One region of the Dorea sp. AF24-7LB genome, then DNA from elsewhere that is predicted to be linked to it. Evidence: predicted binding sites of a transcription regulator. Region 1 holds the regulator's gene; the other holds the start of a gene.
The links. Region 1 encodes HrcA, which represses chaperone genes, less so after heat shock. Its sites were predicted from a motif close to TGTTAGCACTCNNNNNNNNNGAGTGCTAACA; they were not measured.

Region 1 (7,677 bases):
TGCACACGATTATCCGAAACATTATGTGAAACAGCAGTATCTGCCGGATGAGATTAAAGATGAGAAATTTTATGTGCCAAGTGATAATGGACATGAAAAAGACATACAGGCGTGGATGAAATATATTCGCGAATAAATTTGGGACGGGGATTTTCTGGAAAATCCCCGTCCCAAATTAAAATCCCCCTGTCCCTTTTTAATTATTTCCGTAAAGAACCGTCAATATTTACAGTGACAACCTGCCAGGGAATGAATTTCCCGCTTGCTTTTAAAGCTTCTTTTGCGGCATACTCCAGACCGCCGCAACAAGGCACTTCCATGCGGACAATGGTAACGCTCTTGATGTCGTTTCCGGCAATGATCGAGGTCAGTTTTTCAGTGTAATCGACAGCATCCAGCTTCGGACATCCGATGAGAGTAATGCGGTTGCGGATGAAACGGTTGTGGAAATCAGCGTAAGCGTATGCAGTGCAGTCGGCTGCGATCAGCAGGTTTGCACCGTCAAAATAAGGAGCATTGATCGGAGCAAGCTTGATCTGTACAGGCCACTGGCTGAGCTGGCTTACCGGAGCCGTTCCATTATCAGCAGAGGTAGCTGATTCTTCATTACGGTGCATGATGGAGCGGATGCGCTGTCCCGGACAGCCTGTGAAAGTAGATGGTTTCTCTTTGTGGGAAGATTTTTCGGCAGGAGTGTCATGTTTATGAGCTTCTTTTGCATCCAGGTGTCTTTTAAGAGCGTCGCCGCCTTTTTTCTTCAAATGTTCTTTCACAGCATCATCGTCATATGCTGCAGCTTCTCTTTCTATAAAATGGATGGCATCGGTCGGACAGGCAGGAAGGCAATCGCCCAGTCCGTCACAATAATCGTCACGAATCAGCCGTGCTTTCCCATCGATCATCTGGATTGCACCTTCATGGCATGCGTTTGCACAGGCACCGCATCCGTTACATTTTTCTTCGTCTATTTGAATAATTTTTCTGATCATGTGAAATTCTCCTTTTCATATAATAAAAATTAAATGGTTTACTTGTTTTGTCTTGCTTAGTCTACTACAATAAAAATAAAAAAGATGTTGTATTTCCAACAAAAGGAGATTTTTATGAAAATAAATGAAATTTCATTATTTGGAGGAATCCGGGAGGAAAATCTGACAGAAATGTTAAAATGTCTGGATGGAAGAGAAAAAAGTTACAGAAAAGGAGAAATGATCCTTACGGAAGAAGAATCCTCTGCAGGTGCGGGATTAGTATTGGAAGGGATGGTGCAGGTTGCCGAAGAGGATGTGTTTGGCAACCGTAATATTCTGGAGCATGTAAAAACGGGACAGTTATACGGGGCTGCATTTTCCTGTGCGGGAATTAAGAAGAGTCCGGTCAGTGTAATGGCGGTGACAGATTGCAGAATACTTCTTATTAATATGAATAAAGTGATCGAGACATGTCCGATGTCGTGTACATTTCACCAGCGGCTCATCAGCAACCTTGTCCGGATCATGGCAATAAAAAATGTTGCATTGAATGAAAAAATCAGCCATCTTTCCAGACGGAGTACAAAAGAAAAACTGTTATCGTATCTTTCAGATTGTGCAAAGAAGGCACAGAGTATGCATTTTACGATTCCTTTCGACAGACAGGAACTTGCCGATTATCTCTGCGTGGAGAGAAGTGCCATGTCTGCGGAACTTGGTAAATTAAAAAAAACAGGCATACTGGACTGCCGGAAGAATGAATTCTGGTTAAAAGAAATGTGACCGGAAGACACTATGATTTCAGAGGGAGTATTTTATACTGAAAACAGAACAAATTGGAGGATTGTCGCATGAAGGAACGAAAAGACAAGAAAATGCAGCATATTTTGGAATCACTGTTTTTAGATACAGCGCTTCCATTTCGTGTAAGGCTGTTTAATATACTGGCGATCGTGGGAGTACTGATCAGTGTGATGAATGGTATTTTTTCTTATATGAACAGTGGAAATCCGGTGTTGTTATTTACCAATGGGGTGACAGCGGTCTTATCTTTTTCACTTTTATATTATGCATATAAAAGCCGAAATTATCAGTTCTGTTATTTTATAACAATTATAGCGATCTTCATGATCCTGTTTCCAATTCTGTTTTTTAAAGGCGGCGGTTACAAAAGTGGCATGCCATGTTTTTATGTCTTTGGAATTTTATTTACTGTATTTATGCTGGAGCGTTTGCAGATGATCTGCTGTGTATTGATTGAACTGCTAATCTATATTGCAACAATAGGAATTGCCTATGCATACCCGCAGACGGTTATCTGGTTTCTGTCGGAGAAAGAGATTGTTATTGATACCATCGTAGGCGTTGCAGTATCGAGTCTTGCTATCGGTACAGTTACTTACCTGCATTTCCGTCTGTATAACAGGCAGCAGATCTATCTGACAGAAGCGAGAGAAGAAGCTATGAAGGCAAATCAGGCGAAAAGTGTTTTCCTTGCAAATATGAGTCATGAAATACGGACACCGATCAATGTGATGCTTGGAATGAATGAAATGATACTCAGGGAATGTGATTCGGAGGATATCAGGCAATATGCACAGGGAATTGAAAAATCCGGAAATTATCTGTTATCATTGATCAATAATGTGCTGGATATTTCCAAAATTGAATCCGGAAAAGTAAAGATTACAAAAGAACCATTTTCTATTTCGGCACTTGTACAGGAAATCTGGCTGTTAGGATCCGGACAGGCGGAAAATAAAAATCTGGAGTTTCAGGTGAAAATAGATGAAACGCTGCCGGAATATATAAACGGGGATGCTTTACATATGAAACAGATTATGCTGAATCTGATCAGTAACGCTGTGAAATACACGGAGAACGGTTCTATTGTATTCCAGGTGGAAAGATGTGGCGAAAAGATCCGTTTTTCTGTGAAAGATACCGGATATGGCATAGAGAAAGAAGCAATGAATACGTTATTTGATGCATTTGCCAGAGTGGATGTGAAAAAATACAGAAATATTGAAGGAAGCGGTCTGGGGCTGGCAATTGTCAGAGAACTCTGCCGGGAGATGGATGGAAAGGTTGAAGTACAAAGTGAAGTCGGGACAGGGAGCAGATTTACGGTAACATTTCCTCTGGAAGAGGCAGGAAAACAAAAATCCGGAGAATGGCATCCAAGGAAAGAAAAAGAAGAAAAGCATGCGAGCACTTTTGTTGCACCGGATGCAAAGGTTCTTATTGTGGATGACAGGGAAGAGAACCTGCGAGTGATCTGTTCACTGTTAAAACATACCAAGATCCGCACAGATACAGCAGTGAGTGGCTCGGAATGTATCGAGAAAGTCAGAAAAGGAAATTATCATATGATATTTCTTGATTATATGATGCCGGAAATGGATGGGCTGGAAACATTTCGGCGTATGAAGGAGATGGAAATCCGTGTTCCGGTGATCGCACTGACGGCAGATGTTACAAGTGGAATCCAGCAGATGTTTGAAAAAGAAGGATTTGCCGCTTATTTATCAAAACCGATTCGCTGGGAGAGAATGGAAGAGCTGCTTCTGGCTTATCTGCCGGATATACTGGTTACAAAAAGCAGCCGAAAAGAATGGAAAATATCAGGAAAAGATTACAACCGGCTGAAAGCACAGCTGCAAGTCTGTGAGATCCAGATGGAAAAAGGACTGCATTTACTGGATGGAAATATATATCAATATGCAAAATTGATAGAATTTTTTACAGATTATTATGAACCGAATCGCAGGCAGATGGAGAAAATGGAAAAAGCACTGAAATATGCAGATACAGAAAAGAAAAGGACGGAGATCCTGATGGCACTGACCGGTGAAATGCATACACTGAAAAGCAATGCAAAAGCAATTGGCGCAGGAGAACTCTCAGAGCTGGCACAGGCGATGGAAGTGCATGGCAAAGAAATGGATGCGGATTATTTCAAATATGCAATGCCGCTTCTTTATCTGGAATGGGAGAGAACGGTAAAAGGAGCCAGACAGTTCCGGAAAGAAATAGTGCAGCTCATACCGCAGAGAGAAAACGAAGAAGCAGAGAGTACCATAGCAGATATAAACCGGAAAGAAACCTATGAAAAAGCATTACGTGAAGCATTGATGCGTTATCAGGGGAAGGAAGCTTCCACCTGGAATCAAAAGCTGCTGGACACAGAAAATGATCCGGAGAGAAGAAAGCTGTTGGAACAGATCGGACAGAAAATCCGCGAGCTGGATTTTGAAGAAGCAGAGAGTATTTTCAGAAAGTGGAAGGAGGAACACTGATGGAGAAAAAACATGTATTGGTCGTGGATGACGATCTGATTTTATTAAAGACAGCAGAAGAGATTCTGTCAGAATTTTACAGTGTCAGTGTAGCCAAAGCCGGGAGCCAGGCGATTGCACTTCTGGAAAAAGGCGTGATCCCGGATCTGATCCTTCTGGATATTGCTATGCCTGGAATGGATGGATATGAGACACTAAATGAGATGAAGAAGATTCCGGCGGCAGGCAGTGTGCCGATTATTTTCCTGACCGGATTTTCCGATGCAGATTATGAAGTGCGCGGATTAAAATCCGGCGCGGTAGATTATATTGTGAAACCATTTGTGAAAGAAGTACTGCTTGCAAGAGTGGAACGCCATTTACAATATGAAGAAGGACGGGCCAGAGAAGAACGAACGGAAGAAATAAAGGAGAATGAAACGTATAAAAAGATGCAGGAAGTGTTAAGCCCAATCGAGTGGAAGATTGCGCAGGCAATTGCAAAAGGGATGGACAACCGGGAGATTGCGGCGGAATATCATTATTCTTATGGTTATGTGAAAAATGTAATTACCCGTATATTTTCAAAACTTGAGGTGGAGAAAAGAAGAGATCTGCGGAAAATGTTTGAAGGATAGGGGATGTTCGGTTGTGTTTTACATAGAAAAAGGCTATAATAGAGGAAATATATAACCACGCAGGAGGAATGCAAAATGAAAATTTTTGACACAGTAAACAAAGCAGAAGTAGAAGTAAATGGAACAGACGGACTGGTTCAGCTTATGAAAGACGGCCGTCAGGTAGATCTTTATCTGAAAGAGAAGAAATCTGATGAAGACGGATACATGAGCTGGGATGTAGAACACTGGTCAAGTGTAGATGGTAAAAGATTTATCCGCTGCTATTCATTAGAGGGACGTGTATTAAGTGAGTCTACAGGACATAATATCTATGATCTGGCAAATGATTTCAAACCGGAAGAGGCTGCAAAAGTAGAACTGAGCTAGACTGTTTTAAAGCGTTTGAAAAGAATCTAAAAAAATAATAAATACTGTTGACAAACAGAAAAAGGAGTGCTACATTAATAGTCGAAAGATGTTAGCACTCCTTTTTAATGAGTGCTAACAAAGAAAAATCCGAAAGGAGGAGAGCTGATGTTAGAAGAACATGGACTGAGTGATCGTAAGCTTAAGATTTTACATGCGATTATACAGACTTATCTAGAGAGTGGCGAGCCGGTCGGATCGAGAACCATTTCCAAATATACGGATTTGAATTTAAGTTCAGCAACGATCCGTAATGAGATGGCGGATCTGGAAGAACTTGGTTATATCATACAGCCACATACATCGGCAGGTCGTATTCCTTCGGATAAAGGCTACAGATTATATGTAGATATGCTGATGCAGGAGAAGGAGCAGGAACTGAATGATATGCAGGATCAGATGCTTCAGAAAGCAGATAAGATGGATCAGCTTCTGAAACAGGCAGCCAAAGTTTTAGCGAACAATACGAATTACGCAACGATGGTTTCCACTCCGATGAACAATTCCAATAAGATCAAGTTCCTCCAGTTGTCTATGGTGGATGAAGAACAGGTGATCGCGGTAATTGTTCTCGGCGGCAATGTGATTAAGAACAAGCTCATTCATCTGGAAGAACCGCTCAGCAATGAGAACCTGCTGAAGCTGAATATGCTTTTGAATACAACACTCAATGGTATGTCCATTGAGGAGATCAATTTAGGACTGATCGCAAGACTCAAAGAGCAGGCAGGTATTCACAGCGTGGTGATTGGCAATGTACTGGATGCAGTCGCAGATACGATACAGGTCGATGAAGATATGCAGATCTATACAAGTGGTGCGACGAACATTTTTAAATATCCAGAGCTCAGCGATAAGCAGAGCGCTCAGGATATCATCAGTGCATTTGAAGAAAAACAACAGCTTACAGAGCTTGTAACCCAGACACTTTCTCATGAAGAGAATACAGGAATCCAGGTTTATATCGGTGATGAAGCACCGGTACAGAACATGAAGGACTGCAGTGTCGTGACCGCAACCTATGAATTAGGCGAGGGCATGAAGGGAACGATAGGCATTATCGGACCGAAGCGGATGGATTATGAGCATGTTTTAAAATCTATGAAGCGTCTCCAGACAGAACTGGATCAGATGTTTCATAAGAATGAATAAGAAAGGTGGAAGTACCCTTGGAAGATAACAAAGAAAAGAGCCAGGAAGAGATGGTAAAGGAAGCTGTGGAGGAAGCAAAGAAGACAGCTGAAGCCACTAAAGAAGAGGCAGCCGAAGACGAAGCGAAGGAAGCAGAGACAGAGGGCAGCAAAGAATCCGATACAGAAGAGAAGAAATCCGGCAAGAAGTTATTTGGAAAGAAGGATAAGAAAGATAAAAAAGACGAGAAGATTGAGGAACTGACTGACAGACTCACTCGTCAGATGGCAGAGTTTGATAACTTCCGCAAACGTACAGAGAAGGAGAAATCCCAAATGTACGAAGTTGGTGCGAAAGATATCATAGAGAAGATTCTTCCGGTTGTAGACAATTTCGAAAGAGGTCTGGATGCAGTGAAGGAAGAAGACAAAGAAGATCCATTTATCCAGGGAATGGAGAAGGTTTACAAACAACTGATGACAACACTGGAAGGAATCGAGGTGAAACCTATCGAAGCGGTAGGTCAGGAATTTGACCCGAATCTTCACAATGCGGTTATGCATGTGGAAGATGAGAATCTCGGTGAGAATATCATTGCCGAAGAATTCCAAAAAGGTTATATGTATCGTGACTCTGTAGTGAGACACAGTATGGTAAAAGTAGCAAATTAGAATTTATTTAGAAATAGAACAGGAGGACAATTATTATGGGTAAAATCATTGGTATTGACTTAGGTACAACAAACAGCTGTGTAGCCGTAATGGAAGGTGGACAGCCAACAGTTATCGCTAACACAGAAGGTGCAAGAACTACACCGTCAGTAGTAGCATTTACAAAAACAGGAGAGCGTCTTGTAGGTGAACCTGCAAAACGTCAGGCAGTTACAAACGCAGAGAGAACAATCTCTTCTATCAAGAGAGAGATGGGATCTGATTATAAAGTAACTGTAGATGAGAAGAAATATTCTCCGCAGGAGATTTCAGCAATGATCCTTCAGAAATTAAAAGCAGATGCAGAAGGATATCTTGGAGAAAAAGTAACAGAAGCTGTTATCACAGTACCTGCTTACTTCAACGATGCTCAGCGTCAGGCTACAAAAGATGCCGGTAAGATCGCAGGACTTGATGTAAAACGTATCATCAACGAGCCTACGGCAGCAGCACTTGCTTACGGACTTGACAATGAGAATGAACAGAAGATTATGGTATATGACCTTGGTGGTGGTACATTCGATGTATCCGTAATCGAGAT
Region 2 (7,677 bases), on a different contig from region 1:
TCCGCCTTTGCCTTTCTCATAATCAACATAGTTTGCTGTATACAACTGCATACCCGGAAGATCTGTATATACATCCATATGGATTCCTGTCTTATCAGAATACATGGAGGCAGCTTTGCGGAATCCTTCACCTCTGATCACCCAGTTATGATCGTAACCTTTTCCATCGATCAACGGCTGGTAATCCGCTTCTATATCCTGTCCGATCGCTTTTGCTTCATTAAAATCCATCGGTGTTCCCTTTACAGGTGTCAGTTCACCTGTCGGAATACTCTGGGCATCTGCAAGAGTAAAATAATCTGCACTGATCGTTACTTTCTGATCCAGTACATCGCCACTTCCCTGTCCGGCGAGATTAAAATAACTGTGATTTGTAAGATTCAGCAGTGTATCTGCATCTGCTGTTGATCTATAAACAATTTCCAGTTCATTCTCCGGTGTAACCGTATAAGTTACTGTCAGCTTAAGATTTCCTGGAAATCCCTGGTCTCCATCTGGGCTGTCAAGTGATAAAGTCACGCTATTATCTGTAGATTCTTCAACTTTCCACATACGCTTATTCATCATATCTCTACCACCGTGTAGTGTATTATCCCCATCATTCTTTGTCAGTTCATAAGTCTTACCATTTAATGTAAATGAACCTCCTGCAATACGGTTTGCCACACGTCCTACAAATGCGCCAAATACACGGTCGCCTTTTTCATAACCACTGACATCGTCATATCCGAGAACAACATCCGTCGGATGTCCTTCCTTATCTGGTACGATCACATTTACAATCGTTGCGCCATAATCGGAAATAGCAACTTCCATCCCTTTTTCATTCTTCAACAGATACAATTCTGCCTTTTCTTTTGTTTTCAATGTTCCAAATGCCCGCTTCATATCTTGCCTCCTGCTGTAATGTCTATTATAACGCCAAATTTCTCTGGTATTATTCTCTTTTACTCATCTACACTGTAGTTTGGAGCTTCTTTCGTAATGTGAATGTCGTGCGGATGACTTTCTTTCAGAGATGCAGATGAGATCTTTACGAACTGTCCTCTCTGTTTGAGTTCTTCAATTGTTGGAGTTCCGCAGTAACCCATACCGGAACGAAGACCTCCCATCAACTGGAATACAGTATCTTCTACAGTTCCTTTGTATGCTACACGTCCTTCTACACCTTCCGGTACTAACTTCTTCGCATCTGTCTGGAAATAACGGTCTTTGCTTCCGTTCTCCATTGCAGCAATCGATCCCATGCCACGGTATACTTTGTATTTTCTTCCCTGATATAATTCAAATGTTCCCGGGCTCTCATCACATCCTGCAAAGATTGATCCCATCATACATACATTCGCACCGGCTGCAATTGCTTTTGTCATATCTCCTGAATATTTGATACCACCATCTGCGATAATCGGAATTCCATATTTGTCTGCCGCTTCATAACAATTCATAACTGCTGTGATCTGTGGAACACCGATACCTGCAACGACACGTGTTGTACAGATAGATCCAGGTCCAATACCAACCTTTACTGCATCTGCTCCTGCTTTGATCAGCGCTTCTGCTGCTGTTCCTGTTGCAACGTTTCCTGCGATAACCTGCAGATCCGGGAATTTGGATTTGACCATATCTACGGTACGGAGTACATTAGCAGAATGTCCATGTGCAGAATCCATAACAACAACGTCTACATGTGCATTCACAAGTTCCCGTGCACGTTCCAGGCAGTTTGCGGTAATTCCAAGTGCTGCACCACAGAGCAGTCTTCCCTGGGAATCTTTAGCTGACAGTGGATATTTGATCTGTTTTTCAATATCTTTAATCGTAATAAGACCTTTCAAATTGAAATCTTTGTCTACGATCGGTAATTTCTCTTTTCTGGCTTTTGCAAGAATCTTCTTTGCATCTTCCAGCGTAATTCCTTCCTGTGCTGTAATAAGTCCCTCAGAAGTCATTGATTCTTTAATCTTCTTCGTAAAATCTTCTTCAAATTTCAGATCACGGTTCGTGATAATGCCTACCAGTTTTCCGTTTTCTGTAATTGGTACACCTGAAATGCGGAATTTTGCCATTAAATTATTGGCATCTTCCAACGTATGTTCCGGAGACAGATAAAATGGATCCGTGATAACACCGTTCTCAGAACGTTTTACTTTATCAACTTCCTCTGCCTGCTGCTCGATCGTCATATTCTTATGAATGATACCAATTCCACCCTGACGAGCCATTGCAATTGCCATACGGTGTTCTGTAACCGTATCCATACCTGCACTCATCATCGGTATATTCAATTTAATATTTTTTGTTAAATACGTGGATAAATCTACTTGATTTGGAATCACCTCAGAATATGCCGGTACAAGCAGCACGTCATCAAATGTAATTCCTTCTCCAATAATTTTTCCCATGGTAAACTCCTTTCACTCTTATCCTTATTTATAGCTTATCGGGGTAAAAACTCCGTTTTGCTCTTTCCTATAATTAACTGGTATCATAACGAACTTTGCTATCGTTTGTCAACTTGTTTTTTTATACATACAAAATACATTTTTCTGACTATTTTGCAGATTTGTATGTAACTTTTCCCGGAATCATTCCGGCATACCCGTCTACAATCGTCTGATTCGGTTCAAAAATAATTTTTCTTAATTCTCCTGCCCTGGAAACAACTAGCACATAAGTCTGATCATTGCGTCTGCCCGAGCTATAATCGCTTTTCTTTGCCCGCTGGTACTGTCTGAGTTCACCTGTTCCAAATGGAGCCAGGACCTCTATTTCTTCTAACTTTATTGTACAGATTCGTCTTCTTCTCGACTTATGTATGATCTTGTCAACATCCAGTTCCCCATTCACAAATAAATATTCATATTCTGCATCAAATTCCAGATACAAATATATATCCATTACAAGTAATATAACTGTAAGCACTATAAAAAAAAGACAATGTACGACACCATATACACTCAGTAAAGTCGCTGCAAGCACCATTCCTTCCAGAAACCACTGACCTTTGCTTTTCTTCCTTTTAATAAGCTGTTCTGTACATATGTCATTCATGTCTTACATCCTCCGCTTTTCTCAATGTGTCTATTGTAGCACAAAAACAAGAAAAAAGAAAACTCCCCATGCAGGGAGTTTTCTTAACTTTTTCTTACATCATGCCCATTCCGGCACCTGCACCTGCAGGCATAGCCGGTGTCTCTTCTTTGATATTAGCAACAACGGACTCTGTTGTCAGCAGTGTAGATGCAACACTTGTTGCATTCTGCAGAGCACTTCTTGTTACCTTAGCCGGATCAAGGATACCATGTTCAACCATGTCTACATATTCCTCAGCTAATGCATCAAATCCGATTCCTGGTTCTGACTCATATACTTTATTAATGATTACTGCGCCTTCCAGTCCTGCATTTGCAGCGATGCGGAGCAGTGGAGCTTCCAGAGCTTTCAGTACAACATTCGCACCTGTCTTCTCATCACCATCCAAATCAGCAACGATCTTGGCAACTTCTTTTGCACAGTGAATATAAGCAGATCCGCCACCTGCAATGATTCCTTCTTCTACGGCTGCTCTTGTTGCTGCAAGTGCATCTTCCATACGAAGTTTTGCTTCTTTCATCTCAGTCTCAGTTGCAGCACCTACACGGATAACTGCTACACCGCCTGCAAGTTTTGCAAGTCTCTCCTGCAGTTTCTCTCTGTCGAAATCAGATGTTGTCTCTTCAATCTGTGCTTTGATCTGTGCTACACGGTCTGCGATTGCCTGTTTGTCTCCGCATCCATCAACGATAACTGTATTTTCTTTCTGAACTTTTACAGATTTTGCACGTCCAAGCTGATCCAGTGTTGTATCTTTCAATTCCATACCGAGTTCTTCTGAAATTACCTGACCGCCTGTCAGAATTGCAAGATCTTTTAACATCTCTTTTCTTCTGTCACCATATCCAGGCGCTTTAACACCTACTACATTGAATGTTCCACGCAGTTTGTTTACAATCAGTGTTGTAAGAGCCTCACCTTCAATATCTTCTGCAACGATCAGGAGTCTTGCTCCGGACTGTACGATCTGCTCCAGAACTGGCAGGATCTCCTGAATGTTAGAAATCTTCTTGTCTGTGATCAAGATATATGGATCATCCAGATTTGCTTCCATCTTATCCATATCTGTAGCCATATATGCAGATACATATCCACGGTCAAACTGCATACCTTCTACAAGGTCAAGTTCTGTCTTCATAGTCTTGGATTCTTCAATTGTGATAACCCCGTCATTGGAAACTTTTTCCATTGCATCTGCAACCATCTTTCCAACTTCTTCATCACTTGCAGAAATAGCTGCAACTTTTGCGATCTGATCTTTGTCTTTTACTTTGCTGGACATTTTAGCGATCGTCTCAACTGCTTTGTCTGTTGCTTTCTTCATTCCTTTTCTAAGGATGATCGGGTTTGCTCCTGCTGCCAGGTTCTTCATTCCTTCATGTACCATTGCCTGTGCAAGTACTGTAGCTGTTGTTGTACCATCTCCGGCAACATCATTTGTCTTAGATGCAACTTCTTTGATAAGCTGTGCACCCATATTCTCAAATGCATCTTCTAATTCAATTTCTTTTGCAATTGTAACACCATCATTAGTAATAAGCGGTGCTCCGAAAGATTTGTCAAGAACTACGTTACGTCCTTTTGGTCCTAACGTAACTCTGACTGTATCAGCCAGCTTATTAACTCCTTCTTCTAATGCTGCTCTTGCTTCTGCGCCATATTTAATTTCCTTTGCCATGATCAAATGCCTCCTATAATCTTTGTTTCTCTTCTTACATCTACATCTTACTCACAAATTGCAAGGATATCGTCCTGTTTTACGATAATATATTCTTCATCATCAAGCTCTACAGATGTTCCTGCGTATTTAGAATAAATAACTTTCTGTCCTACAGTGACATTCATCTTCACTTCTTTTCCGTCAACTGTTCCACCAGGTCCTACAGCAACGATCTCTGCCTGCTGTGGTTTTTCTTTAGACTGTCCAGGAATTACGATTCCTGATTTTGTTGTCTCTTCTGCAACCAACTGTTTTAATACAACTCTGTCTCCTAATGGTACTAATTTCATATTTATTCCTCCTTAAATGATATACTTATTTATTTTGTTAGCACTCGAAAAAAGAGAGTGCTAAGAAACTCTAGATATAAAATAGCACTCTCTTAATATTTTGTCAACCGCCTTTGTTTAGTTTACAGTATTTTTATAAAATCCATTTTCCACATGGAAAACAAGTACTTTTCCTCTCTTATCCCAGTACCGTTCGACAATCTTTCCTCTGCATTTGACCTCTTCTTCCTCATCCGTCATCGTGCACTCATAGATACTGTCCAAAGAAAATTCTGACAGTTCCGTCTTCCCCGTTAACAGATATATGCATTCCTCTTCTTCATTATACTTAATCATCTTACACAGATAGATATTATCGTTAAAATATCCCCCGTCAAGAATCGTTTTTATCATCTCGAGTTTCACCGTATCGTCCTGAAATTTTTCCATTATATCCTCCAGTAAAATTCATCTCATCTTCAATCAAAGAAAAGGGTACCAGTCTCCCGATACCCTTATACTTCATCTTAATTGTTGCGCTCTGCTTTGATCTTATCCAGTTCCGTAAATACATAATCATTCACAACTTTGATATAAGTTCCCTTCATACCGGAAGATCTGGATTCAATAACTCCGGCACTCTCAAACTTGCGAAGCGCATTCACGATCACAGAACGAGTGATTCCTACACGGTCTGCAATCTTGCTTGCAACCAGGATTCCTTCTGTACCATCCAGTTCATCAAAAATATGAATGATCGCTTCCAGTTCAGAATAAGAAAGTGTGCTGATGGCTGACTGTACAATGTGTTCTTTTCTTGTTTCCTCCGCACTTTCTTCATTTACAGAACGAAGCATCTCAAGACCAACAACTGTTGTTCCATATTCACTTAAAATGATATCATCAATCTCATATACTTCGTCTTTCTTATAGATGAATAATGTGCCGAGTCTCTCTCCTGCGATATCGATTGGAGTTATAATAGCCTGATAACCTTTTGAGGCTTCTTCCGAAAATCCAAGAGTCTCAAGATTCACATTTTCCTTTGTCGAAAGAATGCTGAGCAGACGTTCATTTAACATATCATCAATATGTCTGCCTACTTCCTTCTGGATCAGTTCTTCTATATACGGAACGCCTGTACATTTGCTTCCTCCGAGAACTTTTCCTTTTTTGCTGACCACCAGTACATTCGATGACAGAATCTCTGTCAGAACTTCACAAATATCATTAAAGACCACTTTACTTGAATTATTGTTGTGAAGTAACTTGTTGATTTTTCTAGTTTTGTCTAATAATTGTACGCTCATTTGCACTCCTCCATCCTATGAAGTTATATTATCATACAATTCACTATAATTCAACGAATATTATTGTTATTTATCAGAATTTTTCTTATTTTCTACATATCCGCACTGAGCGTCACTACAACAGATCTTATTTCCCTTTTCGACCATATAATTTCCACATCTCGGACACTTTTTCTGAACCGGTTTCTGCCATGACATAAATTCACAGTCCGGATTGTCTTCACATCCGTAATATTTTCTGCCTTTCTTTGTCTTACGGAGCACAACATCTTTTCCACAAAGCGGGCAGGAAACACCGATTTTTTCCAGATAAGGCTTTGTATTTCTACACTCCGGGAATCCCGGACATGCGAGGAATTTTCCGTGTGGACCGTATTTGATGACCATGTTGCGTCCGCACTGTTCACAGACAACGTCAGTCACTTCATCTTCGATCTTGACTGTCTCTAATTCTTTCTGTGCCTTTTCCACTGCGGCTTCAATATCCGGATAGAAGTTCTCGATAATCGTCTTCCATTTTACCTTACCTTCTGCCACACCATCAAGCAAGCTTTCCATGTTGGCTGTAAAATTCACATCTACAATGCTTGGGAAGGACTGTAACATGATATTATCTACAACTTCTCCCAGTTCTGTCAGATACAGATTCTTGTTCTCTTTTGCAACATATCTTCTGGCAATAATCGTTGAAATTGTCGGTGCATACGTGCTTGGACGTCCAATGCCCAGTTCTTCAAGAGCTTTTACAAGTGTTGCTTCTGTATAATGTGCCGGTGGCTGTGTAAAGTGCTGCTTCGTATCAAAACTTTCTTTTGTGAGCTTTGAATCCATATCCAGCCCTTTCATCAATACAGATTTTTCTTCTTTCTCTTCTCCTGCTTCTGTATAAACCAGTCGGAATCCCTGGAATACAATCTTGGAAGCAGCTACTGTAAAACGATATTTTCCTGCACTGATCTTCACAGATGTTGTCTCATATTTTGCCGGCTGCATTCTGCTGGCAAGGAAACGCTTCCAGATAAGCTGATACAAACGGAACTGATCTCTTGTCAGAGATTCTTTGATTGCCGCCGGTGTTCTTGCCGGATCTGTCGGACGGATCGCCTCATGCGCATCCTGGATGATCTTGCCGCCTGTCTTTGCTTTTGTTTCTCCAACTGCAACATACTCTTCTCCGTACTGTTCTCCGATATAAGCACGTACATTTGCATCTGCTTCATCTGAAATACGAGTAGAATCGGTACGCAGATACGTGATCAGACCGACGGTTCCATTTCCTTTGATA

Region 2: a site for HrcA is predicted at 5,139-5,169, ahead of DWY31_RS04590 (co-chaperone GroES). Genes of this name have one in related genera too.

The regions. Positions count from the first base shown of each region.
Region 1 is NZ_QUFR01000007.1:43,828-51,504, reverse strand. It holds gene DWY31_RS08620 (replication-associated recombination protein A) at 1-136, shown strand, start outside; gene DWY31_RS08615 (ATP-binding protein) at 201-989, opposite strand; gene DWY31_RS08610 (Crp/Fnr family transcriptional regulator) at 1,104-1,754, shown strand; gene DWY31_RS08605 (hybrid sensor histidine kinase/response regulator) at 1,823-4,270, shown strand; gene DWY31_RS08600 (response regulator transcription factor) at 4,270-4,887, shown strand; gene DWY31_RS08595 (hypothetical protein) at 4,963-5,256, shown strand; gene hrcA (heat-inducible transcriptional repressor HrcA) at 5,404-6,447, shown strand; gene grpE (nucleotide exchange factor GrpE) at 6,465-7,097, shown strand; gene dnaK (molecular chaperone DnaK) at 7,133-7,677, shown strand, end outside.
Region 2 is NZ_QUFR01000003.1:110,632-118,308, forward strand. It holds gene DWY31_RS04570 (aldose epimerase family protein) at 1-888, opposite strand, end outside; gene guaB (IMP dehydrogenase) at 948-2,402, opposite strand; gene DWY31_RS04580 (DUF6106 family protein) at 2,551-3,051, opposite strand; gene groL (chaperonin GroEL) at 3,146-4,771, opposite strand; gene DWY31_RS04590 (co-chaperone GroES) at 4,819-5,103, opposite strand; gene DWY31_RS04595 (hypothetical protein) at 5,221-5,532, opposite strand; gene codY (GTP-sensing pleiotropic transcriptional regulator CodY) at 5,610-6,392, opposite strand; gene topA (type I DNA topoisomerase) at 6,459-7,677, opposite strand, start outside.